2 regions of the Actinomadura verrucosospora genome follow, and region 1 is predicted to be linked to the other one. Evidence: riboswitches for the same ligand, from Rfam matches in the RefSeq annotation. Region 1 holds a riboswitch; the other holds the start of a gene.
What was found. A riboswitch is a leader RNA that binds a small molecule or an ion and turns the genes downstream of it on or off. The one in region 1 is predicted to bind glycine.

Region 1 (3,400 bases):
CGTCGTCGTCACGATGTCGGCGTGCGGGACGGGCGAGGGGTGCAGCCCCGCCGCCACCAGGCCCGCGAAGTGCGCCATGTCGACCATGAGCAGCGCCCCGACCGAGTCGGCGATCCGCCGGAACGCGGCGAAGTCGAGCCGCCGCGGGTACGCCGACCAGCCCGCCACGATCATCTTCGGCCGGTGCTCGGCCGCGAGCGAGGCCACCTCGTCCATGTCGACCAGGCCGTCCTCGGCGCGGACGTGGTACGGCACCACGTTCAGCACCTTGCCGGAGTAGTTCAGCCGCATCCCGTGCGTGAGATGCCCGCCGTGCGCGAGGTCGAGGCCGAGGATCGTGTCGCCGTGCTGGAGCAGCGCGAAGTACACCGCCGTGTTCGCCTGCGCCCCGCTGTGCGGCTGGACGTTCGCGTGCTCGGCGCCGAACAGCGCCTTGGCCCTGTCGATCGCGAGCTGCTCGGTGACGTCGACGAACTCGCAGCCGCCGTAGTACCGGCGGCCCGGGTACCCCTCGGCGTACTTGTTCGTCAGGACCGACCCCTGAGCCTCCAGCACCGAGACCGGCGCGAAGTTCTCCGACGCGATCATCTCCAGGGTGCCCTGCTGGCGGCGCAGCTCCGCGGCGACGGCCTCGGCGACCTCCGGATCGGCCGTCGCGAGGGAGTCGTTCAGACTCATGATTCCTCGATCAGCTTGTCGTAGGCGGCGGAGTCGAGCAGGTCGCCCGGCTCCTCCGAGATCCGCACCTTGAAGATCCAGCCCTCGCCGTACGGGTCGTCGTTGATGACCTTCGGCTCGTCCACCACCGCGCTGTTGATCGCGGTGATCTCGCCGCTGACGGGGGAGTAGACGTCGCTCACCGACTTGGTCGACTCCACCTCGCCGCACGGCTCGCCCGCCTCGACGGTGTCGCCCTCCGACGGCTGCAGCTCGATGTAGACGATCTCACCGAGGGCGTCGGCGGCGTGCGCGGTGATGCCGACCGTGACGATGCCGTCCTCGCCACCGAGGCCCGACACCCACTCGTGCTCCTCGCTGTAGCGGAGCTCCTCCGGAACGCTCACGATCACTTCTCTCTTTCCACTGTGGGGGCGCGCCCCACACCGCCGGACAACTTGTTCAGGAACGCTTGTAGAACGGCAGGGCCACCACGTCCACCGGCTCGTGCCGGCCGCGGACGTCCACGGCGAGGCCCGCCTCCTCGACGCCGCTGTCGAGGTACGCCATGGCGATCGGCGTGCCCAGTGTGGGCGACGGGGCGCCGCTCGTCACGATGCCGCACGGCGCGCCGCCGGACGTGACGACCTGGTACCCCTTGCGAGGCGCGCGACGCCCCCGCGCGACCAGTCCCACGAGCCTACGGCCCGGCGGGGTCTGCGCCTGCGCCGCCAGGGCGGCCTTGCCCACGAAATCGCCTGGCTTGTCCAGCTTCACCACCCGGCCGAGGCCCGCCTCGAACGGCGTCGTCTCGGCCGTCAGCTCGTTCCCGTACAGCGGCATCCCCGCCTCCAGGCGCAGCGTGTCGCGGGCCGAAAGCCCCGCCGGGACGACCCCCTCCACCGCGGCGAGCGCCCTCCACAGCCCGACCGCGTCGGACGCGTCCACGAACAGCTCGAACCCGTCCTCGCCCGTGTACCCGGTGCGGGCGACCAGCGCGTCCACGCCCGCGACCCGCCCCGCCAGGATCGCGTAGTACTTCAGGTCCCCCAGCGGCGCGTCCGTGAACCCCTCGAGAATCCCCTGGGAACGCGGCCCCTGCAGGGCGATCAGCGCGTACGAGTCGGACCGGTCGTCCACCGCCGCCTCGAACCCCGCGGCCCGCTCGACCAACGCCTCCCGGACGACGGCGGCGTTCGCCGCGTTCGCCACCACCATCCACGTCTCGTCCGCGAGCCGGTAGACGATCAGGTCGTCCAGGACGCCGCCGTCGTGCCCGCAGATCATCGTGTAGCGGGCCTTGCCCACCGGCATCGGCGACAGGTTGCCGACCAGCGCGAAGTCCAGCGCGGCCCCCGCGCCCGGACCCGACAGGAAGATCTCCCCCATGTGCGACAGGTCGAACAGCCCCGCCCCCGTGCGGACGGCCTGGTGCTCGGCGGTCTCGCTCGCGTAGCGCAGCGGCATGAGATGGCCGGCGAAGTCGACGAGGTTCGCGCCGAGGTCCTCATGGACGTCGTGCAGCGGCGTCTTCTTCGCGGTCGGATCGGCGGACATGGGCTCGGCTCCTTCGTCACGGGCGCGCGTGGTCCATCGTCCCACTCGCGCACCGGGCGTATCGGTGCCTCCCCCTCTGTCATCGGCGCCTGAGAGCTTCACCCGCCGCGCACGGCGGGCTTTCACCTTCGGCGGGGGACCGGAGTCCCCGCTTTCCAGAGGTCGCCTGGCCCGTGCGGTCCGTGGGCCTGAGAGGTTCCGGGGAGGATTTGCTCCTTCGGCGTCCCCCACCGGCTGCGAGGGACTCTCCCGCACGGGATCATCAGCTGTCGAAGAAGGCTAGCAGTGTTCATTGTGTTTTTTGAGGTCGGGGCCCTGGGGGCCCCGACCTCAAAAAACACGTGCGATCGCTGCATCGCTCCGTCTCGCCTTGCGGCTCGCTGCGCGATCAGGTTCTCGCAAGCTCGAACCTGCCTTCGGACGCGATCGCGAGTGTTGGGGTCGTCGTCGGCTGAGGTGGCGGCTTAGGTCGTCTCGTTAGACGGTTGCTGCTGGTGCTTCCGTTTCGGTGTCCCTCTGTGCGGGTCGTTCGACCGTTGCGCTTCTTGGTGATGGGAGCGCGGTGGGCGGTGGTCGTCAGCGTGGGGGTGGGGTGGCGGGGGGCGACATGGACTTCACGCAGGTCTGCAGGGCGGCCCTGATCTTCTTCAGCTCGTCGGGGGCGGGGGATCTCGTGGGGTTGGGGGTGGGCATCTGGACGCCCTGGGCGTGCATGCAGTCGTTGAAGGCCTTGACCGCCTTCGACTGGGCCGGGGGGAGGGGCGTCGTCTCGGCGCCCGTGCCGGGGGCGGAGGGGGCCTGCGTCCTGGCGGTCGGGGCTGGGGACGACGCGCCCGCCGTTGTGCCGCCGTCGTCGTTGCCGCCGCAGCCGGCCAGGGCCAGCGTCAGGGCCAGGACCGCTACATGACCGCGCTTCAAGGGGGAACCTCCGTGGCCGGGGTGGGCCGCCCATGATGGGCGGTCGGCCCTGCTCGCGGATACGCGCTCTCGTGCCAATGATGCGCGGCCGGGTTAGCACCGTGCATCAAAGTGGCCTCCGGCACGGACCGCTTCTTCGTTCGCCTCAACCGGATCGCGGGCCGTAACGTACTCTGAACTGGTTGTCGGAGATCACCCCCGGGTGCGCGGGGTGGACGGACCCGGAGGGCACGCCGCATGGTCTACTACCTGGCTGGAGCGTTGATCC
Region 2 (3,400 bases), on a different contig from region 1:
CCCGGCCATGACGGCGCTGGCGGCGTTGGTGCCGTGCGCCGAGGAGGGGATCAGGCAGACGTCGCGGTGCTCCTCGCCGCGGGACGCGTGGTAGCCGCGGATGGCGAGCAGGCCGGCCAGCTCGCCCTGGGAGCCGGCGTTCGGCTGGACGGAGACCTTCGCGTACCCGGTGATCTCGGCGAGGAAGCCCTCCAGCTCGCCGATCAGCTCGACGTAGCCGGCGGCCTGGTCGAGCGGCGCGAACGGGTGGATCGCGGCGAACTCCGGCCAGGTGATCGGCTCCATCTCGGCGGTGGCGTTGAGCTTCATCGTGCAGGAGCCGAGCGGGATCATGGAGCGGTCGAGCGCGATGTCCTTGTCCTGGAGCCTGCGCAGGTAGCGCAGCATCGCGGTCTCGGAGCGGTGCGCGTGGAAGACGGGGTGGGTCAGGTAGGGGCTCTCGCGGCGCAGGGCGTCCGGGAACGCCTCGGGGACCTCGCCCACCTCGGTCGCGCCGAACGCCTCGAGCACGGCCGTCACGTGCGCGGGCAGCGTCGTCTCGTCGCAGGCGACCGCGACCCGGTCGGGGCCGTCCGGGCGCAGGTTGATTCCGCGCTCGCGGGCGGCCGCGACGACCTCGGCGGCGCGGCCCGGCACGCGGGCCAGGACCGTGTCGAAGAACGAGTCGTGGACGACCTCGACGCCGCCGGCGCGCAGCCCCGCGGCGATCTCGGCGGCCCGGCGGTGCGTCCGCTGCGCGATCGCGGCCAGCCCCTCGGGGCCGTGGTACACGGCGTACATGCTCGCCATCACGGCGAGCAGGACCTGGGCGGTGCAGATGTTGCTGGTGGCCTTCTCGCGGCGGATGTGCTGCTCGCGGGTCTGGAGGGCCAGCCGGTAGGCGGTGGCGCCGTCCGCGTCGACGGACACGCCCACGAGCCGGCCGGGGAGCTGGCGCTGGATGCCCTCGCCGACCGCCATGTAGCCGGCGTGCGGTCCGCCGAACCCGTAGGGGACGCCGAACCGCTGCGCGGAGCCCACCGCGATGTCGGCGCCGGACTCGCCGGGCGGGCGCAGCAGGGTCAGCGCCAGCAGGTCGGCGGCCACGACGGCCTTGGCGCCGCGCTCGTGGGCCTGCGCGATGACGGGTTCCAGGTCGCGGACGGCGCCGGACGCGCCCGGGTACTGCAGCAGCACGCCGAAGAAGTCGCCGTCGGGCAGGCCGCGGGACAGGTCGGCGATGACGATCTCGATGCCGAGCGGGATCGCGCGGGTCCGGACGACCTCGATCGTCTGCGGGAGCGTGTCGACGTCGACGAGGAACGCCCCGGGCTCCTTGCGCCGGGAGACGCGGTGCGCGAGGGCCATGGCCTCGGCGGCGGCGGTGCCCTCGTCCAGCATGGAGGCGTTCGCGACGGGCAGCCCGGTCAGGTCGCCCACCATCGTCTGGAAGTTCAGCAGGGCTTCGAGCCGCCCCTGGGAGATCTCCGGCTGGTAGGGGGTGTAGGCGGTGTACCAGCCCGGGTTCTCCAGCACGTTCCGCATGATCACGCCGGGCGTGGTCGTCCCGTGGTAGCCGAGCCCGATCATGGACGTCAGGACGGTGTTGCGGGACGCGAGCTCGCGGAGCCGGTCCAGCGCGGCGGTCTCGCTCAGCGCGGGCGGCAGGTCCAGCGGACGGGACGTGCGGATCGCGGCGGGGACCGCGTGGTCGATCAGCGCCTCGGCGCCGGAGTAGCCGATGGCGGCCAGCATCCTCGCCTGGTCGTCCGGCGAGGGGCCGACATGCCGGTCGGCGAACGCCGACCGGGGATGCTGCGGCGCGGCCACAGGGGCGAAGAACTGGGCGGTCATGGAGGGCCTCCTGGCTGCTGCGGTCGCTCAGGTGCGCCGCCGGCGCGGGCCGGCGGCCGTTCTCCCCCTCTGTCATGGCACCTGAGAGCTTCACCCGCGCGGCGGGGTTTCCCCTTCGGTGAGCCGCCCTTCCCCGCGCGCGGGGACCGACGCCTGCTTTCCAGAGGTGCCTCGCCCGTGCGGTCCTTTTGCCTGAGAGGTTCCGGGGAGGTTGCCCCTTCGGCGCCCCACGCTGGCGGCGTGGGGTCTCTCCCGCACAGGGTTGACGGCATGTCCTAGGTCGAACCCTACCCAAAGGCGCGTCCGCGACGTCGTTCCGGCCCGCCGGAAGGGGCCGCGCCCCGCGGCGCGGGCGGTCTACCGGCGAGTACCATGTGCTGACTCACCTGGGGCGCGACGGCCCCGGGCCGCACGGGGGCGGGGAGACGAGGCTGCGGGATGGACGCGCGTCCCGGCGGCGGCCCCGCGACTCGACGGCGCGCCGCCGGGTCTGGGACGCTGATCACGATGGCGGATGGTCAGGGCGGCGGTACGGCGTGACACAGACCCACGACGGAGCGGTGCGCCCGGCGCAGGGCGCGGTCGGCGCGCCCGTCGACGAGCCCGCCCAGCCGTACCGGATCCGCCGGCCCTCCGACGCCATCCGGTTCGCGGCGTCCGTGGTGGGGCTGGCGGCGGTGATGCTGCTGGTGTCGATCGCGCAGCAGACCACCCACGGCCTGCAGACCGACATCGCGCAGGGCACCGCGCACGCGCCGCGGCTGCTGCTGACGCTGGCGACGCTGGTGTCCAGCTTCGGGGTGCTGGCCGTGCCGATCGCGTTCGCGATCGAGCGGCTCTTCCACAAGGACGGCGTCCGCGTGGCGATCGCGCTGCTGGCCGCGATGATCGCGTTCGGGATCACGGTGGGCCTGGACGACCTGGTGGTGCGGGCCGCGCCGGGCGGCGTGCTCGACTCGCTGATCTGGGGCGGCACGGAGACCGCGCCGGTGCACACCGACATCGCCCCGGTCATCGCCTTCGTGAGCGCGGTCGGGATGGCGGGCCGCGCCCGCTGGCAGGCCGCGACCTGGACCATGATCGGACTGGCGGCGCTGACGGGGCTGACGGCGTCCTACGCCTCCGTCGCCGCGCTGGCGGCCACCTACCTGCTCGGCCGCGCCATCGGCCACGGCACCCTCTACGCCGTCGGGACGCCGAATCCCCGCCCGTCCGGGACGGCCGTGGTGGCCGCGCTCGAACGGCTCGGGCTGCACCCGCGGCGGGCGGCGCGCCTGGACGGCACGCACGACGCCGACGAGACCCGCCGCTACGGCGTCGCCCTCGCCCCCTCCCCGCAGGGCGGGTACGGCGCCCGGCTCCCGGCGGGCCGGGGGCGGCACGGCGACTGGGACGTGGAGGTCCGCGTCCTGGACCGCGACCAGCAGACCGCCGGGCTGCTCTACCGCGTCTGGCGGCTGCTGCGGCTGCGCGGCGCCACGACGGGGCGGACGCTGCGGTCGCTGCGCCGGTCCCTGGAGCTGGAGTCGCTGGCGGCGTACGCGGTGGACGCCGCGGGCGCCCGGAC

Region 2: another riboswitch for glycine. It lies ahead of gcvP (aminomethyl-transferring glycine dehydrogenase); the one in region 1 lies ahead of gcvT (glycine cleavage system aminomethyltransferase GcvT).

Annotation. Positions count from the first base shown of each region.
Region 1 covers NZ_BAABEV010000047.1:62,448-65,847, forward strand. The annotation lists gene ABD944_RS35040 (serine hydroxymethyltransferase) at 1-678, opposite strand, end outside; gene gcvH (glycine cleavage system protein GcvH) at 675-1,064, opposite strand; gene gcvT (glycine cleavage system aminomethyltransferase GcvT) at 1,120-2,214, opposite strand; glycine riboswitch at 2,288-2,376, opposite strand; glycine riboswitch at 2,381-2,476, opposite strand; gene ABD944_RS35055 (hypothetical protein) at 2,791-3,132, opposite strand; gene ABD944_RS35060 (M50 family metallopeptidase) at 3,370-3,400, shown strand, end outside.
Region 2 covers NZ_BAABEV010000045.1:60,467-63,866, forward strand. The annotation lists gene gcvP (aminomethyl-transferring glycine dehydrogenase) at 1-1,833, opposite strand, end outside; glycine riboswitch at 1,893-2,003, opposite strand; glycine riboswitch at 2,004-2,098, opposite strand; gene ABD944_RS34320 (lysylphosphatidylglycerol synthase transmembrane domain-containing protein) at 2,370-3,400, shown strand, end outside.